DNA from 2 places in the Paenibacillus sp. FSL R5-0345 genome. Region 1 is predicted to be linked to the other one. Evidence: riboswitches for the same ligand, from Rfam matches in the RefSeq annotation. Region 1 holds a riboswitch; the other holds the start of a gene.
What was found. Region 1 has a riboswitch for cyclic di-GMP ahead of R50345_RS20415 (thiamine pyrophosphate-binding protein). Riboswitches for the same ligand answer to the same signal wherever they lie in the genome.

Region 1 (8,912 bases):
AACAAGCTTCAACCTTACTTCACGCTTGGAGAAAAATTGGGCAGCTTTGTTACCCAAATCGCAGCTGCTGCTATCCGTGAGATCCATGTTGAATACGCTGGGGATCTTTCAGATGTAGATACCCAACCCCTAACCCGTTACATCGTAAAAGGTGTGCTCTCCCGTCACTTTGCAGAGGACGTTAATATCGTAAACTCGATGCATTTGGCGAAAACACGCGACGTGAACGTAGTAATAACTAAAGCTTCCAAAACTAAGGGCTTTACCAATCTAATTACCGTTACTCTAAAAGCTGATCATGACCAAGAGTATCTTGTTGCCGGCACATTGTTGCAAGGTTATGGAGAACGGATTGTTCAAGTAAATAAGTTCCCGGTTGATATTGCTCCTGAAGGTCATCAAATCTTCGTATCTCATAACGACAAAGTAGGAATTATCGGACTTGTGGGTACATTGCTTGGTGAGAACGATGTTAATATCGCATCCATGCAAGTGGGACGTAAAATTATTGGGGGCGCTGCAATCATGTTGCTGACCGTTGACAAAGCCGTTCCTAAGGATGTCCTAGTGAAACTTGCTGGTTTACCAGAGATTAACACTGCTGAAGAAATCATCCTACTTTAATCTATAACATAAAAAGGTCATTCCAGTATGTACTGGAGTGGCCTTTTTTTGATTTAACGAACCTTTTTCTTCCTATATTATGAATGCAGGGATGGACCTTCCATCGGTATCGGTAAATCCATACTTTTCAGCTAGCTTTCCAACCAGCTGCGGCTCACCGGACATGGACATTACTTCCGGATCAGCGGCCAGTGCAGCCACAGCTCGACCAATATATGTCGTCGATTCACTCATTTTCAGCTCCTCGACCTCTTGCCAATGTTCCTCATCTGTGTTCATGGCTTCTAAAACTGCTTCTGTTCTCATCCATCCGGGTGAAAGTGGAATAACTGCAATACTGTCATCCTTTAACTCCTTCGATAGTCCGAAGGCCATACGTAAAAGTGAATTTTTAGAAAGATCATAATAAAAGTTGCCCAGATATTTATAATGATCCCAAAAGGTTGTATGAATAATTAGACCGCCAGTATTTGCCTTCCGCATGAGGGGAATTGCGTAATAATTCGTGATCAACTGTGCTCTCACCCCTGCATTAAACATATTCTCCCAATGAGCTGTAGATAGCTCCCAAAAAGGCTTCTGCTCGATAGCTAGATCATTGCCTCCCCATACGTTATTCACTAAAATATCGAGCCGCCCCTGCTCTTCAGCGATCTGACGGATCACTGCTTCTGTTTCCTGATCCTTCGTATGGTCACATTGGATTACCGCACCAGATCCTCCACTCTCTTTTATCTCTCTAAGTACGCTATTTATGCTCCCCTTAATTGGTTCAGTGGCAGATACATCTATGGTTCTCCCTGTAATATAGACAAAAGCACCTCTTCTTGCTAATTCTAAAGCGATCCCTCTACCAGCGCCTCTACTGCTCCCCGTAACCAGTGCCACTTTTCCTTTCAATGTCATTCCCCTCAACCCTTTCAGTATGTTTTCAATTTCAGTATTCTGTGATCATTCCCTACGTTTTATAAGTATAGCCTTAATATATGACATCCACTGACATATATAATATAATCAAAATTTAGAATGGTTGAATGGAGCACGTCCAATATTTAATTCGAGAAGGAGTAAATAATAAATGCGAGCCGACCGTTTGTTATCTATATTGCTTCTATTGCAAAAACGTGGAAAAATGACTTCTCGCGAGCTGGCCCAAACACTCGAAGTGTCAGAACGAACGGTGTTTAGAGATATGGAAGCATTGAGTGCTTCAGGCATCCCGATTGTAGCTGAACGAGGGCGTGAAGGAGGTTGGATGCTTACAGAAGGGTACCGAACCTCCTTAACAGGTATGAAGCCACAAGAGATTGGTTCACTGCTTCTGTCCACTGACTCATCTATCATGAAAGATCTGGGGATACAGGACGACTTCTCTTCCGCTGTTCTCAAACTGGAGGCTGCTTCCTCTCATCGAACTAGTAACCCAGCAAATTATCTAAGCCAGCGGATCCATATTGACGGTGCCAGTTGGCATCCTTCGGATGAGACTTATCCGTTCCTTTCTGTACTTCAGAGAGCTCTTTGGGAAGACCGTAAAGTAAAAATCACTTATCTCCGGAACGACGAGACAAAAGTCCGGATGATTGAACCTCTTGGGTTAGTTGCAAAACGAGGAGTTTGGTATGTCGTAGCCAATATAGGGGATGAACTGCGAACCTTTCGTGTGTCCAGATTGATAAACGTAGAAGAGACCAATGAGCGGTTTAACAGGCCTGATGAATTTGATTTAAAACATTATTGGGAAGAGTCCACTACAGCCTTCAAAGCAGCACTGCCAAAATATCCGGTAAAATTAAGGGTTAGAACATCTGTCTTAAAAGAATTGCAACGTGAAAGATTCGTTTCTATCCATATGATAGAGCCATCTAGCAATGCAGAGTGGGTGAACGTAGAAGCCGGATTTAATACGATCGAGTCGGCCTGCCGGATAATCCTTTCTTTTAGTCCCTCGGTTATTGTACTTTCACCGCAAGAACTTTTAGAGATGGTAAAGTCTGCTATCGCAAAAATTTCCGCTATTTATGAGGATTTTTGACACGAAATCTAAAGAACTACTCCGAAAAGAAGATTTATGTCAGTTCTTACTATAGACCAATCACCTTTAAATCCCATATAATAACACCAATACATAATATTAATAAGGAGGACATTATACCAATGAACTGGATGCATAAACTTCCGTTAAAACAAAGAATTGTTGCCGGATGTTACCTCGTTGCCGCACTATTTGCCATTCCTGTTTTAGTTACTTTTATGATCTTAGGCAACATTATTTTGGGTATTGTTCTAATCGTCGTTCTTGCTGCTCTAACCTTCCCAGTGGCCCGCTTTATCGAGAGAACGCTTACATCTTCTTTTGATGACATCGCGAATGTATCTCATAGTATTTCAAAAGGGGATTTTACTAGTAGAGCCGACGAGAACGGGTCTATGGGGGACGTAAGCCGTTCCTTTAATACTATGATTGACAAGCTCAAGAAGATTTTGACAGAAGCATCACAAATCACTCGTCAAGTTATGGATGCAAGCCGTGGAATCGAAGATAAGAATCAGAATTTGAAAATTGTCATGGCACAGGTAGCCTCTTCGTCTAACGAGCTAGCTCTTGGTGCAAATGAAATATCTACGGATATCGCTGAAATGACAGAATCCATTAAAGATATTGAGAATAAAGTATCCAATTATACGAACTCAACAAAAGAAATGAACAGACGTTCAATACATACATTAGAGCTAGTTGAACAAGGACGCCAATCCGTTGATACGCAAGCTGAAGGCATGCGTAAAAACATCCAGGCTACTCAAAAAGTAGCTGACACTATCGAAGCCCTTTCTCAAAATGCTCGCGGAATTACGATGATCACAAAGACCATTACTGAGATCGCTGAACAGACCAACCTGTTATCACTAAATGCTTCCATCGAAGCAGCGCGTGCAGGAGAACATGGTCGAGGATTTGCTGTAGTCGCACAGGAGGTTCGCAAGCTCGCTGAAGAATCAACGGCTTCTACGAAGGAAGTCTTTGGCTTGGTTCGGAGCATCGAAACTGATATTAAACAAGCGATTGATAATATCGCTATCAACGAAGAAGTCGTACAGGTACAGAATGAGATGATCACTCAATCTGCTCATATCTTTGCTCAAATCGTGCAAAGTGTACAGTATATTACCGAGCAGATCTCCTCCTTCTCTGCCGAAAGTGATCTTATGTTGGAAAGTGCATTGAAAATCTCAAGTGCAATCGAGAATATCTCTGCGATCACGCAGCAAACCGCTGCCGGCACCGAAGAAGTATCAGCCGCTATGAATGAACAAATTAATGCCCTGCAGTCCGTTGCAGAAGAAACTGAGAAAATGACTCAGGCTGTATTTAATCTACAGAAGACGATCCATATTTTCAAGTTTTAAGTGACGTCCAAATCATATAAACAAATTCAAAAACTGCTCCTAAGCTTAGACTTAGGAGCAGTTTTTTTATATCTATTATTTCATAGGTTCGACAAGACTTTCGTCAAAATTCGAGTTAATTTGCGATAATATATTGACAAAGAGTGTCTAGGAATATATTGTAAAGGAAAATTCTTCTTATAAATTTCTAAATTAATATTGGCAAAATCTTCGAAAGAGGATGACGCAAAACCATGGATCTACAGCCTCATTTTTAATCTGAGGCCATGACTGCCAGGTTGCTGAAAACCAAGACGACTGGACTTTTGTTCAGTCTCTATGGCGATTTATGCTACCAACCTGTGCCCTATTTTAGAGCACAGGTTTTCTAGTGTTTGGTTTTAAAATAACAATCAACTTGTGAGGTGTATTTTTTGAAGACAGTCGCAGATTACATGTCGGAAGCACTACGGAACCTTGGTGTTACCCATTCCTTTGGTATCATCGGTAAATCCATTTGTCCTATCGTTCTTAAAATGGTAGATTACGGTATTGAATTTATTCCTGGAAGACATGAAAGCAGTTCCGGCTTCGAAGCAGCTGGGTATGCGCTGAAAACTGGAAAAATAGGCGTAGCTTTTGGCACTTCCGGTCCTGGTGGAACAAACCTACTAACTGCAGCAGCACATGCTAAGGCCAACAACCTACCTGTCCTATTTATTACTGGCCATCAATCTATTAAAGAGCTTGGAATTCCCCAATGTCAGGACTCTACCTCTTTTCTAGCTGATTTAGCTGATATGTTTAGACCTGCCACCTTATATAGCAAGCTTATTGAACGTGGAGATCACTTTAGCACAATCTTTAATCATGCCATATCCATTGCTTTGAGCGGTAATCGTGGTCCCGTTCACCTTTGTATTCCCTTTGATGTACAAACGGAATTGCTAGAGGAATGTAATATTGTAATCCCTGAACGCGAATCACTGGTCAGCCATGCTAATATCGACCGTGTACTTGATGCTATAAATAACTCAAAGAATCCAATAATTATCGCGGGTAAAGGCGTTAACCGCTCAGGAGCACATAGTGAGCTAATTCAATTAGCAGAAACATTTAATATTCCTGTAGTTACATCTCCAGGTGGTAAAGGAGCTATAGCTTGGGATCATCCACTCTATCACGGTCCAATTGGAGTAGGCGGTTGTACCCATGGGGATGACTTGCTGAATCAAAGTGATCTATTTATCGTTCTCGGGTCACGTTTAAGCGATATGACTATTTGTAATCTTAAAAAGGAAAATCATCCTGCAACATTAATTCAGTTTGATAGCGATCCGACTTTTGTCGGAAAAATATTGTTCTCTAAAACGATTCCAGTGACTGGAGATCTACGTGACAATCTAGTTTGCTATCTCAATAATATTGACACGAACAACATCACAAAACGCGAAGCACCGACAAATTCCGATTATACCGAAGAGCCTCCGATTTTACCAAACCTTTCACTTGCATCGGTCTTGAGTACGATGAGTGATTTGATTCCTTATAACAGCACAGTCTTTGTTGATGATGGAAGTCACGGTTTCCATGCTGCGAAATGGTACAAGGTTAAGAAACCTGGCAGTTTTGTATTCGATGCTTACTTTGCTTGTATGGGTAATTCCATCGGGATGGCAATTGGCGCAAAGGTTGCTGCACCAGAAGAAACGATCTTCTGCATTACAGGAGACGGCTGCTTTATGATGCTAGGCGCAGAGATTAACGCTGCTGTCTGCAAGGATATTCCTGTCATATTCATTGTTGTGAATAATAAACAGCTAGATATGGCTCTAAAAGGTATGGAAAAAACTACAGGACGTATTGACGGAACGATCTACGAAGTCCCTATGGACGCTGTGAAATTCGCAGAATCATTTGGTGCTACGGGTTACAAATGTGAGACAGCTGAGGAGTTCGAAACAGCTATCAAGGACGCTGTTGCCATCAACCGTGTTGCCGTCATTGAACTGCTAACAGACCGTGATGAGGTCCCTCCGACTGCTCATCGTACTTTGAACCTAAATTAGGAGGTCACTTATGAAAGACAATGTAAACAGTGGTCTTAACCACTTCACGAATCTCTCAGGAGACTACGGAGCTAAGGCACTGGCTCCGATTAAAGAACATTTCCCTGATTTGGCTGAATTTATTATGGGAAATGCCTACGGCGATATTTTTCAACGCAACACAATCGAAGCTGACTGGAAGGAAATCGCAGTTATCTCTGCCCTGATTTCGATGGGTCAGTTTGATCAATTGGGTGTTCATTATGTCATGGCTCTTCGTGTGGGAGTTACTGTAGAACAACTCAAAGGGATTCTATTACACTTAGTACCCGCAATAGGGGCACCTAGAATCATTACCGCTTTTAATATCCTTCTCGAAACGATTGAAGAAATAAAGTAACTATATGCCGGATGGCAAAATGTAGCATTTGTTATTGAATATTAAATATTGCAACACAAAAAGCGGCAGGCCAAGGATAATCCTTAGCTTGCCGCTTTTTGTGTTAATCTGTGATGGGGACTTTAGGACTCACTGGCAAAGGACAAACCTTTCTCCGTGAGCGCACGCCGTAATTGATTAAGTGCCTTAGGTCCCATCCCGTGTAACTGCAGAAGCTCTGACTCAGTGAGCTTACTGATTTGGTGAATCTCTGTATACCCAGCACCATGGAGTGCTCGAAGCGCAGGCTTGGCCAATCCAGTCGGAAGATCTGATTCTGATCCGCCAAGCATTCCTGCAGGATCAGTTTCTATATTTCTGTTCTTAGACATATGCATCTCCCTGATCACTGATATCCTTCATGTTTCTCCCAGCCCATGGTACGCGCTACAGCGTCTTTCCAGGCGCTGTAACGATGTTCACGCTCATCCATACCCATTACAGGTGAAAAGACCCTCTCCGCTTTATTGAAGCTTTCCAGCTGTTCTCTTGTCCAGACCCCAGAGGTTAATCCAGCCAAAAGCGCTGCTCCCAGCGCAGTCGTCTCCGCATATGTAGTTCGAGTAACTTCACTACCGAGGATATCAGACTGGAACTGCATCAGCAAATCATTACGAACAGCTCCACCATCTACACGAAGGCCGGTTAATGGCATGCCCGCATCTTTTTCCATAGCCCCTATTACGTCTCTAGACTGAAATGCTAATGACTCTAACGTTGCCCGTACCAAATGTCCCGAGGTTGTGCCTCTAGTTAGACCGAATACGGCTCCACGTGCGTACATATCCCAATAAGGTGCACCGAGTCCAGTGAAAGCTGGTACGACGACAACCCCTTCACTGTCCTCAACTTCCCGTGCTTTGTCTTCTGAGCCTGCCGGCTCCGTTATGAGTCCCAGCCCCTCCTGAAGCCATTGTACAGCCGCTCCGGCTACAAATACACTGCCCTCGAGCGCATAATAGAGTTCCTCTCCCATTCCCCAGGCCACAGTGGTCAACAGACCATGACTGGAGACAACGGCTTCCGTGCCTGTATTCATCAGAATAAAGCATCCAGTTCCATAGGTGTTTTTGGCACTGCCGGGTTCAAGACAAGTATGCCCAAACAAAGCAGCCTGTTGATCTCCCAATACAGAGTGAATAGGGATTTCTGCACCGAACCACTGTGCATCTGCTGCACCAAATTCACTACCGGACATTCTCACTTCTGGCAGGATGGAGTGTGGTACTCGAAGCTCATCCATTAGCTCTTCATCCCAGCAGCGTTTATGGAGATTATATAGCATCGTACGTGATGCGTTAGTTACGTCAGTGGCATGTATAGCTCCGCCAGTAAGCTTCCAGATTAACCAACTGTCCACCGTCCCAGCCAATAACTCGCCATTATTCGCACGCTCTCGGGCGCCTTCCACATGATCAAGAATCCAGGAGAATTTGGTTGCAGAAAAATAAGCATCCACAACGAGTCCCGTCTTGCTAGCAATAAGTCCCTCTAACCCCTTACTCTTGATCTCTTCACATAGCTCTGCAGTACGTCTGTCCTGCCATACAATCGCAGGATAAATCGGCTTACCTGTTGCTCTATCCCAGATTAGGGCCGTTTCCCTCTGATTCGTAATACCGATAGAAAATATTTCCTGAGGCGCAATCCCGCTCCGAGTAATCGCCTCTCTTGCAGCTGCAAGCTGTGACGCCCAAATTTGCTCTGGGTCATGCTCCACCCAGCCAGGGCGGGGGAAAGATTGTTCAACCTCATATTGTCCTTGTGAGACCATTCTAGCGTCCTTATCGAACAATATGGCTCGTGAACTGGTAGTCCCTTGGTCTAAAGATAAAATCATTTGATGGCCTCCCAAGCATAAACAATGAGATATGTTCCACGATGAACAAGATTAATGTGTTCGTTTCAACAAAAAGCACCTCTGCTGTCAGAGGCGCTATCACACATTGTGTTTGGAATTACTGTTTTTCGACAGGAAGTCTTAGGGTAAAGGTAGTACTCTCACCCAATTTACTGGAAGCTGTAATGGTTCCATGATGCGACTCAACAATATTTTTAACAATCGCAAGCCCAAGTCCCGTTCCACCTGACTCTCCACGTACACGTGCCTTATCGGCTTTGTAGAAACGGTCAAATATATACGGCAGGTCTTCCTGAGGAATACCGACGCCTTCATCCTGAATTTTAATTTCAAAATAGCGACGTCCTTCTAAGACACAAGTTCCTGTATGAACTGTGATCTTCTTACCGCCCTGTGTATGACGAAAAGCATTATCGAGCAAGTTCGTTAAGACCTGCTCCAACTTATCTTCATCCGCAGCCTTAAGAACAAGGACATCGCTCTCTTTGTTTAGCTGCAGATGAATATCACGCTCTTTAGCACGTACGGAAAATTTACGGTACACACGTTCAAG
Region 2 (8,912 bases), 3.2 Mb from region 1:
TTTGCCGAGTCCATTGTCTGCGCCAGCGAAAGTCTTCAAATTCTCTGTAAAGCTTCCCCCGTTACTAAAAATATAAGAGTCGCCGTACGAGTGTCCATTGGTCAAATCCGTAACCTTCTCCAGCTCCATACGCTGCTCTGGATCACGTTCCCATCCATCCGGATCTCCACATGCCTTCTCAGTTCCCTTCTGATTACCGCAGGAGTCCTCACTGTAGCCCGGCCAATACGCCCATCCTGGAGCAACAGTTTGTAAATGGGGCGCGATTTGCTTGCCCTTTTTATTTAGCCAGTCCGCAATCGCCAAATTTACTGCCTTAGAACGATTGAATAGCCCTGGCTCATTATCTACCTCATAGTATTGAAAATAGGGGCTATATTGTTCAAAATAATCTGTCAGCTTTTTCTCCGCATCAGCAGGCAACGATCCATCTGTCTTAAGCTTAATATCACCAGTATGCAAATACAGAGCAACCGCCTGCATGTTGTAATCCTGCAATACCTTGTAATATTCCATCATATTCGAGCAGGATCTCCCGACATCACTAGCACAGCTGGTACGCATCACATTACCGCTATAAGCCATACCTAGCCATTTGATAACATAAGGCAAGTGCGTAACTGCACCTTCATCAAAATAAAACTGCTTATTATTCACTACTGTTCCGGTCAGTGTGTAGCTGCCATGAATAGGCTCGGAAATTGGAGCGTTAAGAGACTCTAAACGGAGATTATCCCATGTCCACCAGGAATATTCGTCTTCTTTGTCACTGCAATATAAACAGCGAACCGTTTGCAGCTTCAATTCGTTTGATCCTATCTTTAATTGCTCCTTGGGGATATATAATTCATAGGTCTTTTGAAAGCTATATTTACTTTCTGTGCCAGCAACGCCCGCAATTTGAATGATCCCCGACAATTGATGATTGGAAAACACACTCATTTGCGGCACAGATTTATAAGCGTCTAGAATACCTACGCTAAATAAGACCCCGTTCTCCGGGATCTTATTTAGCTGATATGTGATCGTTAATTCCGGCTGGGTCTTTCCATTTAAGCCTGCAGGCAAGCTCTGAAAAGCCGATGATTTGAGCACTGAAGAAGTAACATTAAATTCCTTCTTGCTGCCGGAAGTGCCACTCGCAGCAAATTCAGCTGCTGAGCCATCATGTTGTCCCAGATTCCAGATCACAGTACCATCCGGTATTTCTGCTGCAAGATCACTTCCTGTAGACAGTCTCGGTATATTGGCACCTACCTTATAATCATTCGTTCTATTCGTTCCGAAAACTGAGACAGACAACAGAAACAAGACGGTTAATGCGGCGAATTTTAGTAATAACAGTAATGGTTTGTTTGCTGATATCTTATTTTTTCTATTAGATATTCTCCTCGTTATTCCCATCCATAGGTCCTCTCTTTCTTTCGGAATGTCTTGCCCTATCATTTCATTAGATTAAGGAAGGTACAATGCCCCTTGTGGAATCACCTGCTGCTTCTGGCTGGAACTCTCCCATAGCAAGCGAAGATTGGCATCCCCTTCATTCTCATAATATTCAATTTGGATATCATAAAGCGTTCCTGCTGTGAGCGGGATACTACCTTTATGAAGGGTTGAACTTTGATTTTTCCAATTGTCGATAATCAGCTTTCCGTCAATCCAGACACGGACTCCATCATCAGAGGATGCCGAAATCATATATTTTTCACTGAATTTGGGTTTGAGTTTCCCTTTCCAGCGTACAGAAAAGTGATCTTCATTTATCTCTGATGCAGGTGACCCACCATGCCAATTAAAATCAATCTTACGGTCATTGCGGATAAGCACCGGTTCTCCCTCTAAATCAGTATTGTTATAGTATTCTCCAGTTAAACCCGTTGGGGTTACCGGTGCTATCGAAGGGACTTCTGTTGTGAGAACATAATCCTCTCTCGATACTATAAACGAGTTATTCATGAAGCTTTTGATGGACTGTGGCGTATTATTTTCTGTCAGCAATTTGCCCCAGGTCATCATATAAACCCATTTATTTTGTTTGTTGGTTAATACATCCGGGTTCGGCAGCTGCCCACTTTCCCCGATTCCGATAGGTTTATCTTCAGCAAGTGTGAGCAGGTCCTCATAGTAGGACTGCTTATAATCATTATTGTAGATATCCGCAGCCAGAACATCGACTTTATCTGCACTGGGATAATAGGCGGCATAAGAATCTGCCCATTCATTCGGCGCGTTTGGATTCCACACCCACAGTAGATTATTCAGTTTGTGTGTGTTTACAAAACGATCATAGACAATATTCCAAAGCGCTGAAAAATTGTCCTTTTTCCCCCACCAAAACCAACCGCCATTCATTTCATGGTAAGGTCGCCATAAGACTGGAACCCCAGCATCACGCAGCTGTTCTAAATATCCAGCGATCTCATCTAGATCAGAGATTAGACTCTTATACTGAGCCGTCCCAGGCGTAACATAAGCATTAAACTTCTCTTGACTGAGACTTCTGTTTACATTGGACCATTCTGGAGAAGTTCCTGGCAAACTCTGATGGAATGTCATGGCTACAATGCCACCCGTCTGATTCCACTCCATTGCACTGTCAATTACTGCTTGCCGCTGTTCGGCGATTGTCCTTTTGGATTGATTATTAATCGCCCCTAATTCATAACCATGTAGAACGGCATTTTGTCCCGAAGTATTCTTCAGCTTATGAACCAGTTCATCTGGACTTTCTAGATAATCATGCTGACCAGACAGGATACCTTTGCCACGTAGATTCACCAAATTACTCAACAGTTGCTTGGCTTCTTCAGAAGCTGATGGATTGCTTGGTATAGCCGGGGGAAGAGAGGAAGAAACACTCATAGCCTTCGGAAGACTCTTAACCTCTCCCCAAGGCAGCAAGGAAAAAATAATAAACACCGGTAATATAGTAAACAACAATCTGTTTTGCTTATAATATTTACGCAAATAAATCCTCCTTTCGGTAGCTGTACTGCCTCCACAGGTAATAAATAAACATACCTGTTATCGGACAATCGTCTTCTGACCTAATGAGGACTATAGCTTAGTAGCTCTGCAATAACGCAGAGCTACTAAGGATCGACCTTTAATTTTCATCAATCAGGAGACATCCGGAAGAAAAAGCGCACTTGCTGGAACTGTCTCTTTAACTTGACTAGCACTTTCCCACATCAAGCGGACTCTCGCATCGCCTTCATTTTCGTAATACTCCACCTTGATATCATATAGCTGACCAGCCTTCAGCGTAATATTGCCCTTACGCTCAGTGCCACTTTGCTTCGTCCAACTATCAATCACAGATTCCCCATTCACCCAGACACGGATGCCATCATCTGATGTAGTGTAAAATGTATATTGTTCATCATATAAGGGCTTAACTTTACCGCTCCAACGTATGGAGAAACGATCAATCCCAAGGGCGGCATCCGGCGATCCTTGCCGCCAATTGAAATCAATTATTGCATCGGTTCTAATAAGAGCTGCTGCTCCCGATAGCTGCATGTTGTTGTAATACTCTCCTGCAAGCCCCTTCGCGAGAGGAATTGCTGCCTCTCCCTCTTCTTCGGGAGGTGCCGGTGCGGCGCTAGGTGTGGGTACCAAGCTATTATTTAATTTATCTCTAGTCAGGGTATAGCTGCTATTCATAAAAGTTTTGATTGTATCTGCACTGTTATTCTCATAAAGCATTTTTCCCCAGCTCATCATATAAGTCCATTTACTTTGTGATTGTTGAAGCTTCTCCAGATTAGGCATTTCACCATTTTCCCCGATCGCAATCGGTTTGCCCGCGGCTAGACTCAACAAGCTATCATAGTATTTTTGCTGGTAATCATTTTCGTATATGTCTGCTGCCAGGATATCTACTTTATCAGCTCCTGGATAAGTTAACGCATACGGATCTGACCAAACATTGGGAGCATTCGGACTCCATACCCATAACAAATTATTTAATTTATGAACGTTAACAAAACGGTCATACATAATATTCCAAAGTTTAGAAAAGTTATTTTTCTTCCCCCACCAGAACCAGTTCCCGTTCATTTCATGATAGGGTCTCCAAAGTACCGGGACGTTCGCATCTCGCAAGCTTTTTAGAGATACTGCCACCTTATCAAGTTCAGCAATCAGACTGTTATATTGCTTGGTACCCGGTGTAACGTAACTATCGAATTCACTTTGGCTAAGCGTTTTTTTAACATTATCCCAGTCATAAGAGGTGCCCGGCAGGTTAGCATGAAAAGTCATAGCTACGATTCCGCCCGCTTTATTCCAGTTGATGGCGCTGTTTACCACATTTTTACGCTGCCAGGACATCGTTCCTTCAGACTGGCCACTGATCGCACCCATTTCATAACCGTGAAGAGCTGCATACTGTCCGCTGGTTCCCTTCAGCATATTGTTAATTTCATCTGGACTTTCTAAATAGTCATGTTGGCCAGCAAGGATTCCTTTTCCTGAGATTGAGTAAAAATAGTTAAGCAGCTTTACGGCTTCAGGTGAGGCTCCTGGGGTAACTGGCGTTCCAGAATTTGAAGCAGCTATGACAACAGACGGCGAAATTCCAACAGTAAGCGGAAGTGCAGTCAGAAACAGGACGAGTGACAGAAATGCACCAAACAATCGATACGTACGGTAAGCTTTCAAAATAATCTCCCTTTCGGTAGCCAGGCTGCCACTCTTTCGAAGGCCCTATAGCTTTGCGTCCCTACCTTTCGATAGGTTTGCCTTTTCAATTTAAGAGAAATAATCTCTCTTACCGTAAGTATCGACGACAATTAATGATATATTTAGTGTTTTTATGACTTTTTTTGATAATTGAGTCAATTTACCTGTTTTAAGAAATTCCGAATTGGTTAAATAGATAGGTTAGACCTATGAAATGAATTGTTGTAGTTCTATATCATTCCAGTCTAAAGTAATACGAATATTATCTTCTTCTACTAATTCAGAACCCGTCTGTACCTCTATAAACTCAACATCCGTCAAAGCAAGGATTGCGTGCTTCGTTCCTTCCGGTATACGTACCACGTCCCCAGCCTTCACATTATGTTTTTTCTCATTCAGCACAATACTTGCTTCGCCGCTGACGATTGTCCAAATTTCACTACGTTTGCGATGTAACTGATAGCTGATATTATTCCCCTCGGATATAAAAATCCGTTTAGTCAGCACTTCATTGCCCTCGTCATATTTCACATAATCAATAACTTTGTAATGGCCCCAGCGGCGTTCCTCGTACATCGGTCTCTGTTCAAAGGTCTTCAGCACTTCTTTAATCCGTGGACTCTCGGCTTTATGGGTAACTAGAATCCCATCCGGGCTAGCCGCGATGATCAGATCCTTCGCACCAATTACCGTAATTGGAATATCCAGCTCATTAATCAAGCAAGTCCCCTCAGAATCCGCCGTCACAAAACCCTTGCCTACATGCTTGCTGCTCATTTCCTCTGTTAGCGTATTCCACGTTCCAAGATCCTTCCAGAATCCATCATACGGCTGTACCACAATATGTTCTTCTTTCTCCACCACTTCATAATCAAAGCTGATGGAAGACAATAGCTTATATTGCTTCTGCAATTCTTCATATCCTAAAGGCAACCCTTTACGCTGCAAAATATCTAACAAGTACCCTAGACGGAAGGCAAATACTCCGCAATTCCACAATGCATTTTGCTCGATAAGCTGTTCTGCTTGTATGCGGTCTGGCTTCTCTTGAAAGTGACTCACCTTCATAAAACCGTTCTCCCCCGCCTCTTCGGTGGTAGGAATGATATATCCGTATTTCTCTGAGGCGTGTTCAGGAATAACACCCATTAGAGCCAGATTTGCTCCACTTTCTAGCATAGTCCCTTCAAGCATAGCTATGGTATCGAAAAAGGATGCTTCTACATAAGGGTCAACAGGCAAAATCGCTACCGTCTCCGCTGGAGAAACACCTGCAACCGAATAAAGATAGGTAGCTGTTAAGGCGATAGCCGGAAAAGTATCCCGACGCTCCGGTTCAACGATAATCGGCACATGACTTCCCAGTTGGCTTTGTATCATTTCTACTTGGCCGCGGCCGGTGGCCAGATAAGATGATTCTGCCATTCCCGCTTCCTCCAGCTGTCTCCAGACACGTTGTACCATGGATTCTGGTTCACCTTGAGGGCTTTCAAGTACCTTTAGAAATTGCTTTGAACGTGAGTCGTTGGACAACGGCCATAACCGTTTACCTGAACCGCCTGATAGAAGTACCATTTTCATAGAATGAACCCTCCTTAATATATGGAAATGAGCATAATTAAATTGTTATCAAAACGTATAGCTTCCGCTTAGCCTTAGTTCGAGCGGATGCATTTTTTAAAAATTTATTAGGTATGAACCACTCCAAGGGATTTTGGACTTCCGATCGCTGTTATCCTCAGATTTCCTGATTTGAACCGCCGCCAGCGGTAGAAATCCGAGGATAGCATATGCTTTCGAAGCTAGCTTTCCTACGGAAATCTTTCGGGCGAACACTCCGTTTCTACAGTTCCAAATTCCCTTTCCGTTCTTTACCTAACCAACTTCCTCTAAATGCTTGAACCGTACTGCACCGGGCTGTACCAGCCGGAAGGCAGCACGTTTTTCTAAAGATTTGCTTCTGCTCCTATGGAGGCAGCAGCCAACGCAAGTACTACTACAACAAGGTTATCTGCTACTGCGATAAACAATCAGAGTACCTAACTTTATAAATTGCTTAGAAACTTAAGATAAAGGAATGGAGTGACGGAGGGGAATTTGGGAACTGTAAGAGCGATAGCGTCCGCCTTTGTCTGCGGATTTCTACCGCTATTAGCGGTTAGAATCAGGAAATCTGCAGACAACAGCGGCTGGAAGTCCAAACATTCACCGCAGTTGCGACTGACACTTAACACAAAAATCTCAAGTTCAATATATATAGATTAAACCGCTCCAGCCACACTAGCAGAATAACCGCTCAATCCACCCATCTGCGGGCGGCCGACAGAATGATAAACGAGGCCGGTACCCTCGATTTGCTCCTTGGAATACACATTGCGTCCATCGATCAGCACCCCATTACGCATGCTTTTCGCCAGCTGATGCAGATCAATGTCCTTGAGTAGGCTCCAATCGGTAAGCAGGCATACGGCATCGCTGCCCTCAGCCGCTTCCTCTGGCAGATTGCACCAACGAAGCTGCGGATGATCATATTGCTGCCTGAAATTTGTAGCTGCGATTGGATCATACAGTTTAACCGTAGCCCCTTCAGCCACCAGCGCCTCAACAATCTCTCTGGCGGGAGCTTCGCGGACATCATCAGTGTTAGGCTTGAAAGCAAGCCCCCAGATCCCAATCGTCGAACTGCGCAGACTGCCAAGTGATTCATGCAGCTTGGAGATGATCATAAACCGTTGTCCTTTGTTCACTTCGACTACAGATTTCAATAATTTGAATTCGTAATCGACGTTGCCCGCAATTTGAATGAGCGCATTAGTGTCTTTCGGGAAACAGGAGCCTCCATAACCGATGCCAGCCTGCAGGAAGGATGACCCGATTCTTTGGTCCATACCCATTCCTTGTGCTACTTCGGTTACATCAGCTCCCACTTTTTCGCAAATATTGGCGATCTCGTTAATAAAGGAAATCTTCGTGGCCAAAAATGCATTCGAAGCATATTTGATCATTTCAGCACTGCGTATATCTGTTACAAATACATTTACTGTGAAACCCTTATGAAGCTCGCGCATAGTTGGTTCCAGCTCTGGATTATCGAGACCAATGACAATTCTATCGGGATGGAGGGTATCGCGAATCGCTGACCCTTCACGTAAAAACTCGGGAGCAGACACGATATCAAAAGAATGATGGGTAGATTTAGAAAGTATGTTGGAGATTTTCTCATTTGTTCCTACGGGAACTGTAGATTTTGTCATTATAATTTTGTGCCCTTCCATCGCTTTAGCGATTTCAACAGCTGCATTCTCAATGTAGGTTAAGTCTGCTTCACCATTAGGCAACGATGGCGTACCTACTGCAAGGATGATAATATCTGAACGACGTACCGAATCCTGCAGATCCGCAGAAAAGGATAATCGTTCCTCACGAAGATTCAGTTCAATCAGTTCCTCAATTCCCGGCTCATAGATGGGTGATTCCATCCGTTTCAGCTTCTTAATCTTTTCCTCGTCCTTATCCACACAGATGACATGATGTCCGCCCAGTGCAAAACATACGCCAGATACAAGACCCACATACCCAGTACCGATTACTGTCAGCTTCATACAATCATCCTCCTTTTAGAAAATTGACGTAGGCCTGCTCAACATACTGCTTGAACTTAACCATAAACGCCTGCTCATCAAATTTACGTGCATGCTCCATAATTTGATCGATATCCCAAGCGTAGGACTCTACCTCGTAAATAGCCTTTAGTAGATCCTCCACTTCTTGATGCTGAAAGAACACACCATTTACATAAGGAATAATAGTATCTAGTGCACCACCTGCTTGATAAGCAATGACCGGTCTTCCCGCAGCGTTCGCTTCCAGCGGTGTGATTCCAAAGTCCTCTTCTCCCGGAAAAATAAATGCTCTACACTGTGCCATCATTCCGGTTACTTGCTCATCCTCTAGCCGGCCTAAAAACGATACATTGTCCTTAGCCATGCCTTCGAGACGTTTACGATCTGGTCCATCCCCTACGATGTACAGCTTAAGACCGTTACGGTTAAAAGCCTCTACAGCTAAATCAATCCGCTTGTAGGAAACAAGTCGAGATACTATTAAATAATAGTCACCAATGCTAGAAGAGCTTGTGAAACGGGCTGTATTAATCGGTGGAAATATGACATCTGCATCCCGGTGATAATAGTTCTGAATCCTTGTCTTCACTACTGAAGAATTGG

Region 2: linked by a shared signal. The riboswitch ahead of R50345_RS04505 (glycosyl hydrolase) and the one ahead of R50345_RS20415 (thiamine pyrophosphate-binding protein) in region 1 are both predicted to bind cyclic di-GMP.

What each region holds. Positions count from the first base shown of each region.
Region 1 is NZ_CP009281.1:4,581,948-4,590,859, forward strand. Features, by position in the region: gene serA (phosphoglycerate dehydrogenase) at 1-624, shown strand, start outside; gene R50345_RS20400 (SDR family NAD(P)-dependent oxidoreductase) at 697-1,530, opposite strand; gene R50345_RS20405 (helix-turn-helix transcriptional regulator) at 1,703-2,659, shown strand; gene R50345_RS20410 (methyl-accepting chemotaxis protein) at 2,782-4,032, shown strand; cyclic di-GMP riboswitch class I at 4,223-4,318, shown strand; gene R50345_RS20415 (thiamine pyrophosphate-binding protein) at 4,437-6,080, shown strand; gene R50345_RS20420 (carboxymuconolactone decarboxylase family protein) at 6,091-6,459, shown strand; gene R50345_RS20425 (helix-hairpin-helix domain-containing protein) at 6,582-6,830, opposite strand; gene glpK (glycerol kinase GlpK) at 6,845-8,338, opposite strand; gene R50345_RS20435 (ATP-binding protein) at 8,457-8,912, opposite strand, start outside.
Region 2 is NZ_CP009281.1:1,025,140-1,034,051, reverse strand. Features, by position in the region: gene R50345_RS04515 (discoidin domain-containing protein) at 1-1,404, opposite strand, end outside; gene R50345_RS04510 (glycosyl hydrolase) at 1,456-2,967, opposite strand; gene R50345_RS04505 (glycosyl hydrolase) at 3,121-4,665, opposite strand; cyclic di-GMP riboswitch class I at 4,678-4,757, opposite strand; gene R50345_RS04500 (sugar phosphate nucleotidyltransferase) at 4,894-6,267, opposite strand; gene R50345_RS31805 (hypothetical protein) at 6,732-6,920, opposite strand; gene R50345_RS04495 (UDP-glucose dehydrogenase family protein) at 6,948-8,288, opposite strand; gene R50345_RS04490 (glycosyltransferase) at 8,293-8,912, opposite strand, start outside.